Regions from separate parts of the Halomonas sp. CnH100-B genome, predicted to be linked through region 2. Evidence: predicted binding sites of a transcription regulator. Region 2 holds the regulator's gene; each other region holds the start of a gene.
What was found. Region 2 encodes LexA, which represses DNA repair genes until DNA is damaged. Its sites were predicted from a motif close to TACTGTNTANNTANACAGTA; they were not measured.
Positions count from the first base shown of each region.

Region 1 (4,211 bases), on a different contig from region 2:
CACCAAGTGCCCCAGGTCGGCACGCCCCACACTGCGCCCGAAAAAAGGGCCACGAAGGTCATCGCAGCCCCCAACGGGGCCATGACGGTGGCAGCCATATCGGCCACTTTGATTTTCCAGACCATGAACACCAGCCCGGAGACCGCCATGGAAACGAAAATGGACTGCGCTAGAAACGCCGCAGGGACGTGGACATAAATGATGCGAAAACTATTGCCCTGCTGGTAATCCGCCGGTGCAAAGACCAACCCCCAAACGGTGCCGACCAGCAGCAGCAACGTTGCTGCCACCCAGAAAAACGGCTGCAGCTTGGCGCTAATGGCATAGAACCATTTGGGGGATCTCAGTTTGTTGATAAAGGCCCACATGGTGTTCCCGTCCTCTAACCGTTAATGCTGATGCGCAGCGATGCCGCAATGGCCCAGGGTGCCAGCATCAGCGCCAGCGCTAACAGGGCCCCTAGAATCGCCAAATGCGCGGCTATTCCATCGCCAAAAATCGCGGCCTGTACGGCACCTGCGCCGAAAATTAGTACTGGTATATAGAGCGGCAGCACCAGCAGCGATAGCAGCACACCGCCCCGCGCTAGCCCCACCGTCAATGCGGCACCGATGGCACCGATCAGGCTCAAGCTGGCCGTACCGAGTGCCAACGACAGCGCTAGCACGGCGTAGCTTCCCGCTGGAAGCGACAGCATGATGCCCAAGAGGGGCGCCATGAGCGCGAGCGGCAGACCGGTCAGCAGCCAGTGTACCGCCACTTTTGCCAACCCCAGCGCTGCCAGCGGCTGGGGGGCCAGTAATAGCTGCTCAAGGCTGCCATCGTCGTAGTCGCTGCGAAACAGGCTATCCAGCGAAAGCAGGGCGGCGAGCAGTGCGGCCACCCATAACAGCCCCGGCGCAATGCTTGCCAACAGCTCTGGATCCGGTGAAATCCCTATGGGAAACAGGGTAATCACCAGGGCAAAGAACACCAGCGGATTGAGCACTTCGCCACGACGGCGCAGCATCAGGGTGAGGTCGCGCTTAAGCGTCGCCTTGATGGCCACCATCAAACCGCCCTGGGGGGCATGCATGACCACCTCGGGAGTGCTCCGTTGAGCGTGTGAACGTTGCAACGCTGTCTCCTTCTTACCCCAGCTGAATACGCCTAAGCACGGGTGACTCGGTCAGCGCATGGTGCGTAGTGACCAACACACAGCCGCCAGACTGCGCGTGGGCCACCAGCTGCGCTTCTAGCGCTGCCACCCCTTGACGATCGATCGCGGTGAAAGGCTCGTCGAGCACCCACAGCGCGCGCTGGGTTAGGGTCAAACGCGCCAGCGCTACACGCCGCTGCTGCCCGGCGGACAGCTGCCCGGCAGGCACGTCTTCGAAGCCGGCGAGCCCAACGGCAGCCAACGCCGCCTCTCGTACGGGCTCGCTGCCCTTTTCTCCGCTAAGCGCTTGATACCAAGCTAAATTCTCCAGCGGCGAAAGACCTGCCTTCACACCGGGGGCATGACCTAAATAGAGTAAATTAGCGAGAAAATGTTCACGGGCTTGGCGCATGGGTTCGCCATTCCAGTAAAGCTCGCCACGGTAATCGGTTAATTGGCCAGAGAGTATTTTCAGCAGGGTCGTCTTGCCGCTGCCGTTGGGGCCTTCAATGCGCACAATCTCGCCGCTTTGAATATCGAGATCGAGCCCTTCAAACAGCCAACGGTCATCACGTTCACAGGCCAATTGTCGGGCTTGCAGGCACAGGCTCAAAAGACACTCCAGGCACATTGATTTTGGGTCGAACTCTACACGGAAAGGCCCTTTCCCGCCAGTCGGGCTCTGCGGTCTTGGGTCGCAGCGTGGTCCAGAGCCATGCGGGCTTAAGCGTCTTTCGGATGAGCCAAGCGAAAGACAGGACTAGCACTGTATGCAAAAACAGGCTTATACTGTAACCACTGTATGAATAGACACCACAGAATAAAACAACAGGTATCGACTCAATCAAACGCCTTGGCAACGGGCGCTGCATGGGAGAACACACTATGACGACCTGCCTATCCTCTCGGGTAACGTCTCACGTCCCTTCTTACGTATCCCCTCAGACGCTGTCTCAACCGGTAGCGCCATCGACGCCTCACCCGTTAGCGTCTCGCAGCGCTTCCTCACACACGCGCCAAGCGTGCACACCCCCTCGCGTCACACGTCGCAACACCTACGCCCTGCGTATTCGCGGTGACCGCATGCGCGACTGCAACCTGTTCGACGGCGATGTCATCATCATTCACCGTCACCAGCACGACGCTCATCAAGAGACCGCCGTTGCGACGATCAACCAGCGCGAGGTAACGCTAAAACAGCTCTCCATTAGTCGCCTGGGCATTCATTTATGGCCGGAAGATGCAGCCATGCCCGATCTCTTCCTGCATAATTGTGATATTCAGGTGCTGGGCATGGTGATGGGCGTGGCCCAACACGCCACGGACCCCCGGCATCACTAACTGGTCATCCACCCTGCCGGGAGTCCTAGTTGCGTTTTCGAGTTCCTGATTTAGCCCTTGATACATGGCACACCGCCGAGATCGACGTCGAGAAGAGTCAGTTTTTGACCTGGGTGTGCCACGCCCCGACCACCGACGCCTTCGACACGCTGCTACACGCGGCCAAAGCCGCCCATCCGAATGCCAGCCATCACTGTACAGCCTTCATCGCAGGCCCGCCTGGCGAGCAAACCCACATCGGTTTTTCTGACGATGGTGAACCGGGCGGCACCGCAGGGCGCCCCATGTTTCAGGCGCTGCAGGGCAGCCAACTCGGCGAGATTGGCTGTGTGGTGATTCGCTACTTTGGCGGCACCAAGCTCGGCACCGGCGGGTTAGCCCGCGCCTATGCGCAGGCGGTGAATGCCGGGCTCGAAACGCTGCCCACCCGGGAAGTCGTCGAGCGGGATCTCTATGAGCTGAAAGTTAGCTTCGCCCACGAGGCGCAAGCCCGGGCTTGGTGCGACGAGCAGGGCCTGCCCGTACAACAGGCGGCGTACGATGGCAACGGCGTGAGTTTGACCATCGGCTGGCCACGGGATGTCGAGCTGGATATCAGCGGCCTAGAAAATCGTCTTAAAACAGCCATTGAGCTACAGCAAATATAAAAAAAACGCGGCTTACACAAGCGCTTGCTCGGTAAGCCGCGTTCTAGAGCGGCAGGCGTGCTGTCTAACGAGCCGCCTAGCCCAGGTACTTGATCATTACCCCGGCAGCCACCGCCGAACCGATGACCCCAGCCACGTTCGGCCCCATGGCATGCATCAGCAGGAAGTTGTGCGGGTTCGCTTCCAGACCGACCTTATTCGCCACGCGCGCCGCCATCGGCACGGCAGACACACCTGCCGCGCCAATCAACGGGTTGATGGGCATTTTGCTGACCAGGTTCATCAGCTTGGCCATCAAGACACCGGCGGCGGTGCCGATACCGAACGCCACGATCCCCAGGCCCAGAATCCCTAGGGTTTCGAACGCCAAAAAGCTCTCCGCCATCAGCTTAGACCCTACCGACAGACCCAGAATGATCGTGACGATATTGATCAGCGCATTTTGCGCGGTATCGGAGAGGCGCTCCACTACCCCACACTCACGCATCAGGTTGCCGAAGCAGAACATGCCCAGCAGCGGCGCTGCGTCCGGCAGAAACAGCGCGACAGCAATCAAAAGCATCAGTGGGAAGACCACTTTTTCGAGCTTGGAGACCGGACGCAGCTGCGTCATGGTGATCTTGCGCTCTTTTTCGGTGGTCAGCAGGCGCATGATCGGCGGTTGGATCAACGGCACCAGTGCCATGTAGGCATAGGCAGCGACGGCAATCGCCCCTAGCAACTCAGGCGCCAGCACGCTGGAAACGTAGATCGAGGTCGGACCATCCGCCCCGCCGATGATACCAATCGCCGCCGCCTGATTGAGCGAGAAATCCATGATGCCCATGGACGTCAGCAGCACCGCGCCAAACAGCGTGGCAAAGATACCGAACTGCGCCGCCGCCCCCAGGAACAGTGTGCGCGGGTTGGCCAGCAGCGGGCCGAAGTCGGTCATCGCTCCAACGCCCATGAAGATCAGCAGCGGCGCAATGCCCGAGCCAATGGCGACCTTGTAGAAGTTATAGAGCATGCCATCGCTGTAGCCGACGCTCACCGCCACGTCTTTGGCAGCGCGCAGCTGATCCGGCGCGGCCGAGTCGTGGGCA
Region 1 is NZ_JAMXRX010000002.1:62,053-66,263, reverse strand. Features, by position in the region: gene NH398_RS03875 (heme ABC transporter permease) at 1-368, opposite strand, end outside; gene ccmB (heme exporter protein CcmB) at 383-1,075, opposite strand; gene ccmA (cytochrome c biogenesis heme-transporting ATPase CcmA) at 1,131-1,751, opposite strand; gene NH398_RS03860 (S24 family peptidase) at 2,024-2,479, shown strand; gene NH398_RS03855 (YigZ family protein) at 2,509-3,126, shown strand; gene NH398_RS03850 (sodium ion-translocating decarboxylase subunit beta) at 3,203-4,211, opposite strand, start outside.
Region 1: the regulator LexA is predicted to act here: its motif matches at 1,935-1,954, upstream of NH398_RS03860 (S24 family peptidase).

Region 2 (4,211 bases):
GCGGGCAACCGGGTAACGCCCTGCTTGATTCGCTGGACACGTCCCCCCTCTTGATCGATCCCCAGTAGCAAATCGCCTCTCACACGCCGAATGCTCTCGCACAGCTTGCGAACTTGATAAGCGTCTTCGACGTTACGGGCAAACAGAATCACACCGCCCACGGCGGGATCTTTTAGCAGGCGCTTTTCCGCGTTGGATAACTGTGGCCCTTCTAGGTCAAGCATGACCGGGCCGATGGGTTGCGTCATGGTGGTGAGTCCAACAAAAAAGGGCGCCATTCTAGACTAACCGCTTAGCGTGTCAAAATTCTGGCAGGACGCCGCATCTATGGGCTTAATGAAGCCAAACCGGCGTACCGGGCTGGGCATGGTCGAATAATAAGTGTAAATCGTCATTGCGCAGGCGTATGCAACCGTGAGAAGCGGCCTCGCCCATGGGCTGGTCCTCGGGGGTACCGTGCAGATAAATATAGCGCCGCTGGGAATCCACGCTCCCTCCGCGGTTCACACCCCGCTCCAACCCGCACAGCCATAGAATGCGCGTCAAAATCCAGTCGCGCGAGGGGTGCGCGGCCGCAAGCTCTGGCGAAAAGACTTCGCCTGTCCAGCGGCGACCACGAAACACGGCATTATCCGGACAACCGCGGCCAATCGACGCTCGCACATAGTGCCAGCCAAGCGGTGTTTGACCGCTACCCTCTTCCTGCCCCACGCCTGCCAGCCCCGTCGAAATCGCACACTCATGCTGAATGTCGTTCCCTTGCCACCAGCACAGCCTCTGGCGCTGGGTATCGATCTCTATCCAACCCCCGCGTGTTGGCGGCAGCTCAGCTAGCTTGGGCGTTACCATGGTGACCCTCTTCAACCACAGCGGGTAACGGTGCATTCATGGCTGCCACTACGACAGGACGCAGCCGTCGCACCAAATCACGCACCGTGACCTGCTCTTGATAATCCTTGGCAGCAATATCGCGCAGTGCATCCAGCCCTGACAGCGTGAATATTACCGTTCCTAACATAAAGTGTAGCCGCCAGAAGCGCTCGGCGTCCGGCAGATCCGGCGTCGCTTTGCGCACCAGCTCCGTAAAACGGGTGAACACATCACCATACTGCTGCTGGATGTAACGCCTCAAATGTCCCTGCGCTTGGCTGTAGGCCAACCCTAGCAGTCGCATGAACACTTTTAAGCTATTGCGCTCGGCGGGAACGGCGAGCACCGTGGTCGCCATGGTTTCCAGCAACACTTCTAGGGGAATCGGCTGGCCCTGGTAGCGCGCCTCTAGTTCATCCAGTGCGGTATGAAAGCGCGCCGAGAACGGATCGAGATAGCGGGCGAACACCGCTTGAATCAGCGCCTTTTTGGAACCAAAGTGGTAATTCACGGCGGCCAAATTGACCCGCGCCTTGCTAGTGATATTGCGCAGCGACGTCTCGGCAAAGCCTCGCTCTGCAAATAGCACCTCTGCCGTATCCAAAATACGCGTTACCGTATCCGACTGGGCCATAACGCCCTCCAAAAAACAGGTGTTTTAAACAACGCTGAATACTATGCCATTCGCTTTGCTGGCTCAATCTCTTATCCAATTCGTGCCTAGTCATTGACGGGTTTCATGTTTGTCTAGCTTTCGTGGTCCTCGCCATGTACTGGACAGAGCAACATACTGTATACTTAACCACATACTGATTAAGCCGACATGTAGCTACTGTCTTTTCACTGTTTTGGAGTTTGGTATGTCGCGTCCACTCACAGCACGTCAGCAGCACGTATTTGATTTCATCGTTAAGACCATGGGTGAGCTGGGTTATCCGCCAACGCGCGCCGAAATCGCCAAAGCGCTTGGCTTCCGCTCTCCCAATGCAGCGGAAGAGCACCTGCGCGCGTTAGAGCGCAAGGGGGCCATTCGCATTATTCGTAATACGTCCCGTGGGATCCGTCTGCCTAATCAAGAGCCGCTGGAACCTGCCGATACGCCAGCCCCTGCCACAGCATCGGTCGCCGCTGACCCTCTCCCCAACGGATTGCCCGTGATTGGTGAAGTGGCCGCTGGCAGCCCGATTCTGGCCGCCGAGCACATTGACCGTTACTGCCCGTTGCCTGCCGAGTACTTCACTCCCAAGGCCGATTATTTATTGCGGGTACGCGGCCTCTCCATGAAAGATGTCGGCATTTTGGAAGGCGACTTACTGGCCGTTCACCGTACCGACCGCGTGCGGGATGGTCAGATCGTGGTAGCACGACTAGAAGACGAAGTCACGGTCAAGCGTTTTAAACGCCAGGGGCATCAAGTGACGTTGATTGCCGAGAACGCCGACTTTGCCCCCATCGAGATCGATCTGCGCACGCAGCAACTGGATATCGAAGGCGTCGGCGTTGGGGTAATTCGTGGAGGCAACGGTCAGGCACTGGGCTGATCCTCACCGACGCTCTGCATACACTCGCCTGCGTTACTGGGAGTCGATATAACGGTGGTCATTGAACGTGGCCACCCAGTTCGGATGGTAGACCAGCAGGATGCTGAGCAGCATCCCCGTAATAAAGGCCTCGGAAGGCATCAGCAGCGGTAAAAAGCGGGCATACTCTTGAGCCAGATACACGGCTTCAGGGTCAGTGCCCGCCATGAGGATGAGCGCCACCGCCGACAGTCCACCCCCCAATGTCGACAGCGCCGCACCAAAAAAGCCGCAGGCAAACAGAAAGACCATCAAATTATCCGGCAGCCGGCGATCAACCAGCCGCCACACTACGCCTGTCACCATGGCAGGTACGATGCCGGTGACCAGCACGTTTGCCCCCAGCAGGGCCCAGTCGTTTCGTCCAATCGCCACCATGGCAACGTTGATCATCAGGTTGCTGATAAGCGCTAACGGCATTTTGAATACCAGCGTCATCAGCACCGTAAAGACCAAATGCAGCGTCAGCCAATCCACCGCTTGCGCGCGTAGCTGCCAAAACAGCATGACGATCAGGGTTGCGGCCAGCCAGCGGTGCTGAAGCGCCGGATCATCCAGAAGAGGTTGCCAGGGGCGCAGCCAAACGCACCAGCCCATCACACCCAGTGACAACAACCCACTCATCACGAGCGCCCACGGTGCCAATACGCTTTGTGCAAAGGACATAGCGCCCCCAGAATCGATTAACTAAAGACGACCGTCTTATTACCGTGGATGAGTACGCGATCTTCCAAGTGCCAACGCAAGCCGCGAGCCAGCACCGCTTTCTCCACGTCGCGACCAAACCGAACGAGGTCGGTAGGCGTATGACAGTGGCTGACCCGATGAATGTCTTGCTCGATGATCGGCCCGGCGTCCAGCTCTTCGGTCACGTAGTGGCATGTCGCACCGATCAGCTTCACGCCCCGCTCATAGGCTTGATGGTAGGGCTTGGCACCGGCAAACGACGGCAGGAAGCTGTGGTGGATGTTGATGACTCGACCTGCATAGCGCTCGCACAGCGAGGGCGGCAGTATTTGCATATAGCGGGCCAGCACGACACAGTCTGCACGGGCCGCGTCGATCCGCTCTTGCACCTGATCGAACGCCAGCTGTTTGTTGGCAGGATCGACCGGCACATGATGGTAGGGAATACCGTACCACTCGGTGAGCGAACGCATATCGTCATGGTTGGAAATCACGCCGACGATATCGCAATCCAACTCCCCTGCCTGCCAGCGGTAGAGCAAGTCGACCAAACAGTGAGACTCTCGGGATACCATCAACACCACGCGGCGGCGTTTCTCGGTATCCACCAGCGACCACTGCATATCGAACTCCGCAGCGACGGGTTCGAACGCGGTACGCAGCGCCTCTGCCGACATGCCGAGTGAGTCCGCCAGAATTTCATAACGCATGAAAAAGCGGCCAGTCTCTAAATCCGAGTGCTGGCTTGCCTCGGTAATGGAACCACCCTGCTGAGCAATAAAGCTTGAGACACGCGCCACAATGCCCACTTGGTCTGGGCAGGAAACAACTAACCGGTAATAATGAGACATCACAAACACTCTTAACGTATTTAACGGCACGCTCGCCAAGCACCTGCCGGGCGGCAGGTAAACTCTGTAGCGACCTTAGTGTAACGTAAGCCGGATGATGAAGCACCGTGGACAGGTGCCGCGATGATTGTTACCCGCCCCCCGCATCCCGTATAGTTAAGGTATTACTTTCTAGGCTTTTCATAACTGATGCATCCATCACGCGTTCAACTTCGTCCCCGTC
Region 2 is NZ_JAMXRX010000005.1:37,077-41,287, forward strand. Features, by position in the region: gene nagZ (beta-N-acetylhexosaminidase) at 1-248, opposite strand, end outside; gene NH398_RS12435 (L,D-transpeptidase) at 334-849, opposite strand; gene NH398_RS12440 (TetR/AcrR family transcriptional regulator) at 827-1,504, opposite strand; gene lexA (transcriptional repressor LexA) at 1,731-2,411, shown strand; gene NH398_RS12450 (energy-coupling factor ABC transporter permease) at 2,445-3,116, opposite strand; gene purU (formyltetrahydrofolate deformylase) at 3,134-3,988, opposite strand.

Region 3 (4,211 bases), on a different contig from region 2:
CTGCTCGCCGATGTGGACCGGCGTAATCACCCCAGGCACGGCAATCGAGGCGCGAATGGCTCGCAGCAGCGGGCCGTTTTGAAACCAGACTTCGCGTTGGCGCACCAAGTCCGTCGCCACGGTGGTCACCGGGATGGGCAGATCTTCGATCAGTCGGTCGCCCACTAACTCTTCCAATTTGCTCATCACTTTATTGGCGCGCATCGCCCCCATGGGGCTCCAGGTCACGTCGACCAGCTTTAGCACGTCCAAGTAGTCGAGGTTGCACACCCACTCGCGGTACTCCGGCAGCTTGCCCGAGGCATAAATGCCACCGATCAGCGCACCCATGGAGCACCCGGCAATCGAAATGATCTCGAAGCCTCGGGCCTCCAGCGCTTCGATCACACCGATATGGGCGTACCCTCTTGCACCGCCGCTCCCCAGCACCAGGGCCACTTTACGACCGCTCCCCAACGCTCTCCCCGTCAACTGGCTAACCACGTTCTGCCCCTCCTTTTTGGCATGGTGTCTCATACGCACACGTCGGTATTGTGTTCCAACGTTAACTGGCCGTGTGGCCTTCCCGGCAAATCACCTCGGCCACGCGCTCGACGGCCTGCGGCTCCAAATGCAAATGGTGACCGCCAGCCAGCACGTGCCGAGTGAGCTGCGGCACCGCCTGCCGCGCCTGGGCTGCCCAGGCACGCTCGCCCAAAATGCCCTGCTCTCCTTCTATCAATAGCACCGGTGCGCGAATCTCGCTCAGTACCGCTAGCACTTGCGGCGGTGTAAAGCGCACCAGAGAGGGCTTGAGCAGGCGGCTGTCGGTACGCATTTGCACTTTGCCATCGGCCGTGGCTTGAGTATTACGCTCGACCAGCGGCGTGGCGGTGATGCTATCCAACGGCGTGACGCCGCCCGCCACCCGGGCCGCAATGGCACTTTCCAGGTCGGGGTAGCGCGGTGTGCGAGACGAGGAGCGCCGGTGAGCGATGATGCCTTTACGCAGTTGGCTGGCCGTCTCTTCTGCCGACGTATTGAGCGCGCCCAACCCGTCCAGCAAAATCAGTCGCGCTACTTTTTCCGGCAGCGCGGCCGCGACCAAGCAAGAGACCGCCGCGCCCATGGAGTGCGCCAGCAGCGTGGTCTGCTCGAGGCCTAGGGCATCCATGGCATCCAGCACATCGTGGGTGTAGTCCCAAAGCGCGTAGTCGCTGCCAGTCGGGGCATGAGCGGAGTGCCCGTGGCCTCGAAAATCGATCGCCACGATGCGAATGCCCAGCGCGCTCACCAAGCGTGGGGCCAAGCGTGTAAAGCTGGCGGCATTATCCAGCCAACCATGCAGCGCCAGCCAGGTGGGTGCGTCGTACTGCCCCCAGCTCAATGCCGCCAACCGCCCACCGGCCAACGAAAGCGGCTGAGGCGCCGCGCCTACTCGGGAAGCGTCGTTCATAACAATGGGTCTCACTGCGAAAATCTGGCGCGTCTGATGATGCGCCTAAATGTGAACATTACGATGCAAACATTGCGGTGCAAACGTTGTGGCTCAAACGTTACCATGCTCGGCGCAGCGCTTGTGCTGCTTTTACGCGGCCATGGGCCACGACGCCGTTCATTTTTTGATGGAGATTGCCATGAAACCTCGCCGCGATACCCGCGTTCGCAACCTTGTGTTCTTTATTACAGTCATCAGTGCTTTGGTCGTGGGGCTGTGGCTGGCTCGCTAAGGGCAGTGCTTGCAATTTTTGCCTCGTGAATAAATACTGTTTATATATACTGTATATAAACACACTATTTATTCTTGAGGATACCGACGATGCCGTCTCAACTCGCCCCCGTTGCGACAGCCTTGCCGTTAACGTCTCAGCCGCTGCCGTTTCCTCCCCAAACGGGCCGCGCCGGCATTAGCGGCTTTCCCTCCCCCGCCCAAGATTACGAGCCGCGCACCCTCGATCTCAATGCGCGGCTGATCAAACACCCCACCCAAACGTTTTACCTCACCGCCACCGGCGACAGCATGGAGGGCTGGGGAATCTTCGAAGGCGATTTACTGGTCGTCGACCGCAGCGTGACGCCCCGCTTAGGGCATATCCTCGTGGCCATGTTCGACGAGGAAGTGCTGATCAAGCGCTACGCACTATATCGCGGCACGCCCCACCTCTGCTCTGCCCACCCCCACTATCCGCCGCTGCCGCTAGAAGGCACTGACTGCCAGCTATGGGGCGTGGTGCGCGCCGTCATTCACGAGTACTTGCCATGATCGGGTTAGTGGATGCCAATAACTTCTATGTCTCCTGCGAGCGGGTGTTCAACCCCGCGCTAGAGGGCAAGCCGGTTGGCGTGATGTCGAATAACGACGGCTGTGTGATTGCCCGCTCGGAGGAGATGAAAGCCATGGAGATCGCCATGGGCACGCCCGCGTACCAGTTAGAGGGGCTACGCCGCCGTGGGGCGATTCATCTGCTCTCTTCCAACTACGAGCTGTATGGCGATATGTCGGCGAGACTTGCCCAACTGCTGCGCGACGCCTGTCCGGAGGTTGCCCCCTACTCCATCGATGAGATGTTTATCTACCTGGATGGCTTCGACGACGCCCAGTGCCAAGCCATCGGTGCAGCGCTGCGCCGCCGTATTCGTCGCCATTTAGGGCTGCCCGTGTGCGTGGGCCTTGCGCCGACACACACGCTAGCCAAGCTTGCCAACCACGTGGCCAAAAAGCAGCCGCATTACGAGGGAGTGTGCTTGCTTCACGGCGAGAGCCTTACCACGCAGGTAGTGCTGAGACAACTGGCCGTTAGCGAGGTATGGGGCGTCGGTCGGCGCTTGGCGGAGCGGCTAGCGGTCAGTGGCATTCGCACTGCCTGGGATCTGCGCGAGTGCGACCCCAAGCAGCTGCGCAAACGCTTTTCTGTGGTACTGGCACGCACCGCGCTGGAGCTACGCGGTACGCCCTGCCTAGAGATGAACGCCGTGGAGCAGCCCCGCCAGCGCATCATGACCTCCCGCTCGTTCGGCCAATCCACCGGCGTAAAAGAGGAGCTGCACGCCGCCCTACGCCGTCACGCCCAGCGAAGTGCCGAAAAATTGCGCCAGCAAGGCAGTCTGGCCCGCGCGGTGATGCTGTTTTTAAACACCAATCGCCATCGCAAAGACCAGCCGCAGCTCTCGCCCAGCGCGATGATTCCCCTCGCTGCGCCCACTGACGATACCCGCCTCATTCTAGAAGCCGTGCGTGAAGGGCTCGATCAGATGTATCGCCCCGGCTACACATTCATGAAAGCCGGCGTCATGCTGCTGGACTTGGTGGATGCGCAGCAGTACCAGCTCTCTTTGCTGCAGCCCACGACCAAGGCGCACCCGCAGCTGATGAAGACGGTCGACGCCATCAACCAAAAGATGGGGCAAGGCACGCTGCGCTTTGGCATGACCGATGCCGACGCGCCTTGGCAACTGCGCTGCGCGCATCGTTCCAGGCGTTACACCACGTGCTGGGAGGAGTTAATGGAGGCAGGTACTCACCCTGGCGCGATTGCCGACGCCAGGGCAAGGCGAGAAAAACAGCGCTTAGCGGGCGGAAAGCGCTTGGCGAAGACGCGGGCTAATGGCTTCACCGATCACGGCAATGAGTACCAGCAGCGCTAGCAGCACCGGCCAATGGGCGGCAAACGAGACCTGATACAGGCCCAAGGCATCGACAAAGATCACCAAAATGCCCAGCGGGCTGACGTAGCGCACCATGGCCAACCACAGCGCATAGGGCAGCGGCGCTAGCCCCAGCTCGTCGCGGAACGTCTCGCTTTTCAATACGAAGCCCGCCAACAGCACCATGCCCAGACCGCCCAGCGGCATCATCCAGCGGGAGGTGAGGTAATCCAGCCAGTCAAAGACGTTCTTGCCCGCCATCGTCCAGTCGGCGCCCAGGTTGAACGACAGCATCGCCAGCGTGCTGATCAGCCACAGTACGATGCCGGTGGCCCAAGCAGCCGACTTACGGCTCATGCCTTTGTTATCGCACAGCCACGAGACCGTCGCTTCCACCATGGAGATCGACGACGTGAGCGCGGCCATGGAGAGCATCAAGAAGAACAGCACGCCGAAGAGCGTCCCCATGGGCATTGCTTGGAACGCCAGCGGCAAGCTCATGAAGATCAGCCCTGGGCCTTCGCCGGGATTCATGCCGTTGGCAAAAATCACCGGGAAGATCGCCAGCCCGGCCATGAGTGCTACCA
Region 3 is NZ_JAMXRX010000002.1:501,895-506,105, reverse strand. Features, by position in the region: gene NH398_RS05960 (patatin-like phospholipase family protein) at 1-516, opposite strand, end outside; gene NH398_RS05955 (alpha/beta hydrolase) at 545-1,435, opposite strand; gene NH398_RS05950 (S24 family peptidase) at 1,799-2,242, shown strand; gene NH398_RS05945 (Y-family DNA polymerase) at 2,239-3,624, shown strand; gene NH398_RS05940 (sodium-dependent transporter) at 3,547-4,211, opposite strand, start outside.
Region 3: the regulator LexA is predicted to act here: its motif matches at 1,744-1,763, upstream of NH398_RS05950 (S24 family peptidase).

Region 4 (4,211 bases), on a different contig from region 2:
CAGCGACTTGTTCTGCGACACTTGCTTACGCTCACCCTGGACGACGTGAATGGTCACGGCAGTCTGGTTGTCATCCGCGGTCGAGAAGGTTTGGGTCTTCTTGGTCGGGATGGTGGTGTTCTTGTCGATCAGCGGCGTCATCACGCCACCCAGGGTTTCGATACCCAGGGTCAGCGGGGTCACGTCGAGCAGCAGTACGTCTTTAACGTCGCCACCCAGAACACCGCCCTGAATCGCAGCACCCACGGCCACTGCTTCGTCCGGGTTCACGTCTTTACGCGCTTCTTTACCGAAGAAGTCTGCCGCTTTCTTCTGAACCATCGGCATACGGGTCTGACCGCCGACCAGAATCACTTCGTCGATTTCAGACGCGGACAGGCCTGCATCTTTCAGCGCCATTTTGCACGGCTCGAGCGAACGCTGAACCAGGTCTTCGACCAGCGACTCCAGCTTGGCACGGGTCACCTTCACGTTGAGGTGTTTCGGGCCAGTGTTGTCGGCGGTGATGTACGGCAGGTTCACGTCGGTCTGCTGCGCGCTGGAAAGCTCGATCTTGGCTTTCTCGGCGGCTTCTTTCAGACGCTGCATAGCTAGGTTGTCGCCAGACAGATCGATGCCGCTGTCCGACTTGAACTGGTCAACCAGATAGTTGATCAGCGCCAGGTCGAAATCTTCACCGCCCAGGAAGGTGTCGCCGTTGGTCGCCAACACTTCGAACTGCGTTTCGCCATCAACGTCGGCGACTTCGATGATGGAGATATCGAAGGTACCGCCACCCAGATCGTACACCGCGATGGTTTTATCACCACGGGATTTGTCCATGCCGTAGGCAAGCGCTGCGGCGGTCGGCTCGTTGATGATGCGCTTGACGTCCAGACCGGCAATGCGGCCCGCATCTTTAGTAGCCTGACGCTGGCTGTCGTTGAAGTAGGCCGGTACGGTGATGACCGCTTCGGTGACCGCTTCGCCGAGATAGTCTTCGGCGGTCTTCTTCATTTTCTTCAGCACTTCCGCGCTTACCTGCGGCGGTGCCATTTTTTTGCCTTTCACTTCTACCCACGCATCGCCGTTATCGGCTTCAGCGATTTTGTAGGGCACCATCTTGATGTCTTTTTGAACGACGTCGTCTTTGAAGCGACGGCCGATCAGACGCTTGATGGCGTAAAGGGTGTTTTCCGGGTTGGTCACGGCCTGGCGCTTGGCGGCCTGACCTACCAGGGTTTCGCCGTCGTCGGTGTAGGCAATGATGGAAGGCGTGGTACGACCGCCTTCGGCGTTTTCAATGACTTTAGCGCTGTCACCATCGAGCACGGCCACACAAGAGTTAGTGGTGCCCAGGTCGATACCAATAATGCGTCCCATAGCAAAAACCTCGAATTCGGTTGAAACAAAACTGATGTTTTACGCCGCTGTTACTTACTTGGCGTCTGCGGGTTTTCCCGCGGGTTGCCCTTTATTTGGGGGCCGCTTGCAGCATTTCAAGGGCTTTTTTTACTGCAATGCGTCAACGCGGCTTAATTCGCTTTTTGGCTGACCACGACCATGGCAGGGCGCACGAGGCGGCCGTTCAGCAGATAGCCCTTCTGCATCACATCCATCACAGTGTTGGGGTCGAGCTCTGGGTTCGGCACCATCGCCATGGCTTCATGCACCTGTGGGTCGAAGGGCTCGCCCTGGGGCTCGATGCTTTCGACGCCAAATTTGCTCAGCACGTCTAGCTGCATTTTGAGGGTCATGGAGACACCTTCACGATGCACGTCGGACGCGTCGTCCTGCATGCTTTCCAAGGCTTTCTCAAGGCTATCCACCACGGGCAACAGCTCTTTGACGAACTTCTCCAGGGCAAACTTGCGCGCTTTTTCGGCTTCTTGCTCCGCCCGGCGGCGAACGTTTTGAGCCTCGGCAGCGGCGCGCAGCGCTTGGTCTTTGGCTTCCGCTAGGCTCTGCTCCAGCTCTTCTACCTGGGCGGCCAACACGTCGGCTTCGGGGCTGCCGGCGCTGCCTTCCAGCGGCGCATCGTCATCGATCAGCCCTTCCAGCTCGCCTTCCACCAACCGCTCCTCGGCAGATTGGTCGATGACCTCTGCTTCCTGCTCTTGGCGTGCCAGCTCATCTTCCAACGGGGTTTGCGGTTCTTTTGCCATGCCTTGCTCCTGAAATAAGTAACGGTGCCGGTGGCGGCCACCTGAGTTAAGTAGCGGGTGTTAACCACGTATGCAGCCTATATGGGGGCCATAAAAGCCATCTCAAGAGGGGCATTGAAGTGAGTTATCGACTACTGTATAAAACAACAATTATTGGATAAGTATCCAGCTTCTGTGCCGCACCGCCTCAGGAGGTCTTATGCTTACGCAGCTAGCGATCCAAGACTACGCGATCGTTGATCGTCTCGAACTCGACCTGACCCGGGGCATGACCGCCATTACGGGCGAAACTGGGGCGGGTAAATCCATTCTGTTGGGTGCCCTGGGGCTCTGCCTGGGCGAGCGCGCCGATGCGGGTAGCGTGCGCCACGGCTGCGAGCGAACCGATCTCTCCGCCCGTTTCGATATTCAGCATCTGCCCGCCGCTACCGAATGGCTGGTGGCCCGCGAACTGCCCGCCGACGAGTGCCTGCTGCGCCGCGTGGTCACTGCCAACGGCCGCTCCAAGGCGTGGATCAACGGCCACCCGGCGACCATTGCCGATTTGAAATCCCTCGGCGAACAGTTGATTCAGATTCATGGCCAGCATGCCCACCAAGCCTTGATGCGGGAAGAGACGCACTTGGCGCTACTGGATGATTACGCCGGACTTCGCGAACGCAGCCAGCAGCTCGCCGAGACGTTCCGCGAGTGGCGCAGCGCTCGCCGTCGGCTGAAAAAACTCAGTGAAGAGGGCAGCGAAGTCGAGGCCAAACGCCAACTGCTGCGCTATCAAGTCGAGGAGCTGGATCAGCTAGGCCTTGCCGAAGGCGAGCTGCAAACCTTGGAAGAGGAGCAGCACACCCTGGCCCACGCCGAAGAGACCCTGCGTGAAACCCAGTTTGCCGCCGACTGCTGCGAAAGCGATGAAGGGGGCGCCCTGTCGCTTCTCAACCAAGCCTACGCCCACCTGAGCGCACTGCCCGGCAGCGATAAAGGCACGCTTGCCAACACGCTTACCATGTTGAGCGATGCACGCATTCAAGTCGAAGAAGCCGCCAGTGAGCTGCACCGACTGGCCAGCACTACCGAACTGGACCCAGAGCGGCTGGCGTGGGTAGAGGAGCGGATGGGCGACGTACACCGCATTGCCCGTAAGCACCACGTCGCTCCCGAAGAGATTTGTGCGCTGCATGCCCAACTCAAACAGGAAGTGGCGCAGCTCGAAGCCAGCGATGACGATCTAGAAGCCCTCAGCAGCCAAGTGGCCGAGTACCGCGAGCGTTACCGCAGCGAGGCCAAGCAGCTCACCGAAGCACGTCAGAAGGCCGCCGTGCGTCTGGGCAAAGAGGTACAGCAGCAGTTGGCCTTCTTGGCCATGGGCAAAGCACGCTTCGAAGTGGACGTTACCCCGCGCGAAACGCCTTCCCCCGAGGGCTTGGACCATGTGCAATTCCTGATCAGCGCCAACCCGGGCCAACCTGCCCGGCCGCTCACCAAGGTCGCTTCCGGGGGCGAGCTGTCGCGCATCAGCTTGGCCATTCAAGTGGTGGCGGCGTCGCATTCGACGATTCCGAGCCTCGTCTTCGATGAAGTGGACGTGGGTATTTCTGGGGCAACGGCGGAAATCGTCGGCCAACTGCTGCGAAAGCTGGGGGAAAACGGTCAGGTGATGACCGTGACCCACCTGCCTCAAGTGGCCGCTCAAGCGCACCAGCATCTGCACATCGAAAAGCGCGCCAAGCGAGACACCACGCTCACCCACATGGCGCTGCTGGACGAGCGCGGCCGGATCAGCGAGCTGGCGCGTATGCTGGGCGGCGTGACGCTGTCCGACCAAACCCTGGCCCATGCGCGGGAAATGCTTCACGCCAGCCAGCGCCCGCCCCACTAACTCCCAGGGTCTCTAACGCCCAGGCATCTATCTCCCCGGCATCCAAGCCCACGCCACCTGACTCGCGCAGGTGGCACAGCGTACCTAGGCCTGCGTTGAATACAAAACGCCCCCAGGGCGCCAGTGATACGTTCACTCGCACTTTGGGGGCGTTTTTACACGGCGTTGCGCTTAACGATTCGCTATTTGCGATT
Region 4 is NZ_JAMXRX010000007.1:55,181-59,391, forward strand. Features, by position in the region: gene dnaK (molecular chaperone DnaK) at 1-1,362, opposite strand, end outside; gene grpE (nucleotide exchange factor GrpE) at 1,515-2,144, opposite strand; gene recN (DNA repair protein RecN) at 2,344-4,017, shown strand; gene fur (ferric iron uptake transcriptional regulator) at 4,200-4,211, opposite strand, start outside.
Region 4: the regulator LexA is predicted to act here: its motif matches at 2,277-2,296, upstream of recN (DNA repair protein RecN).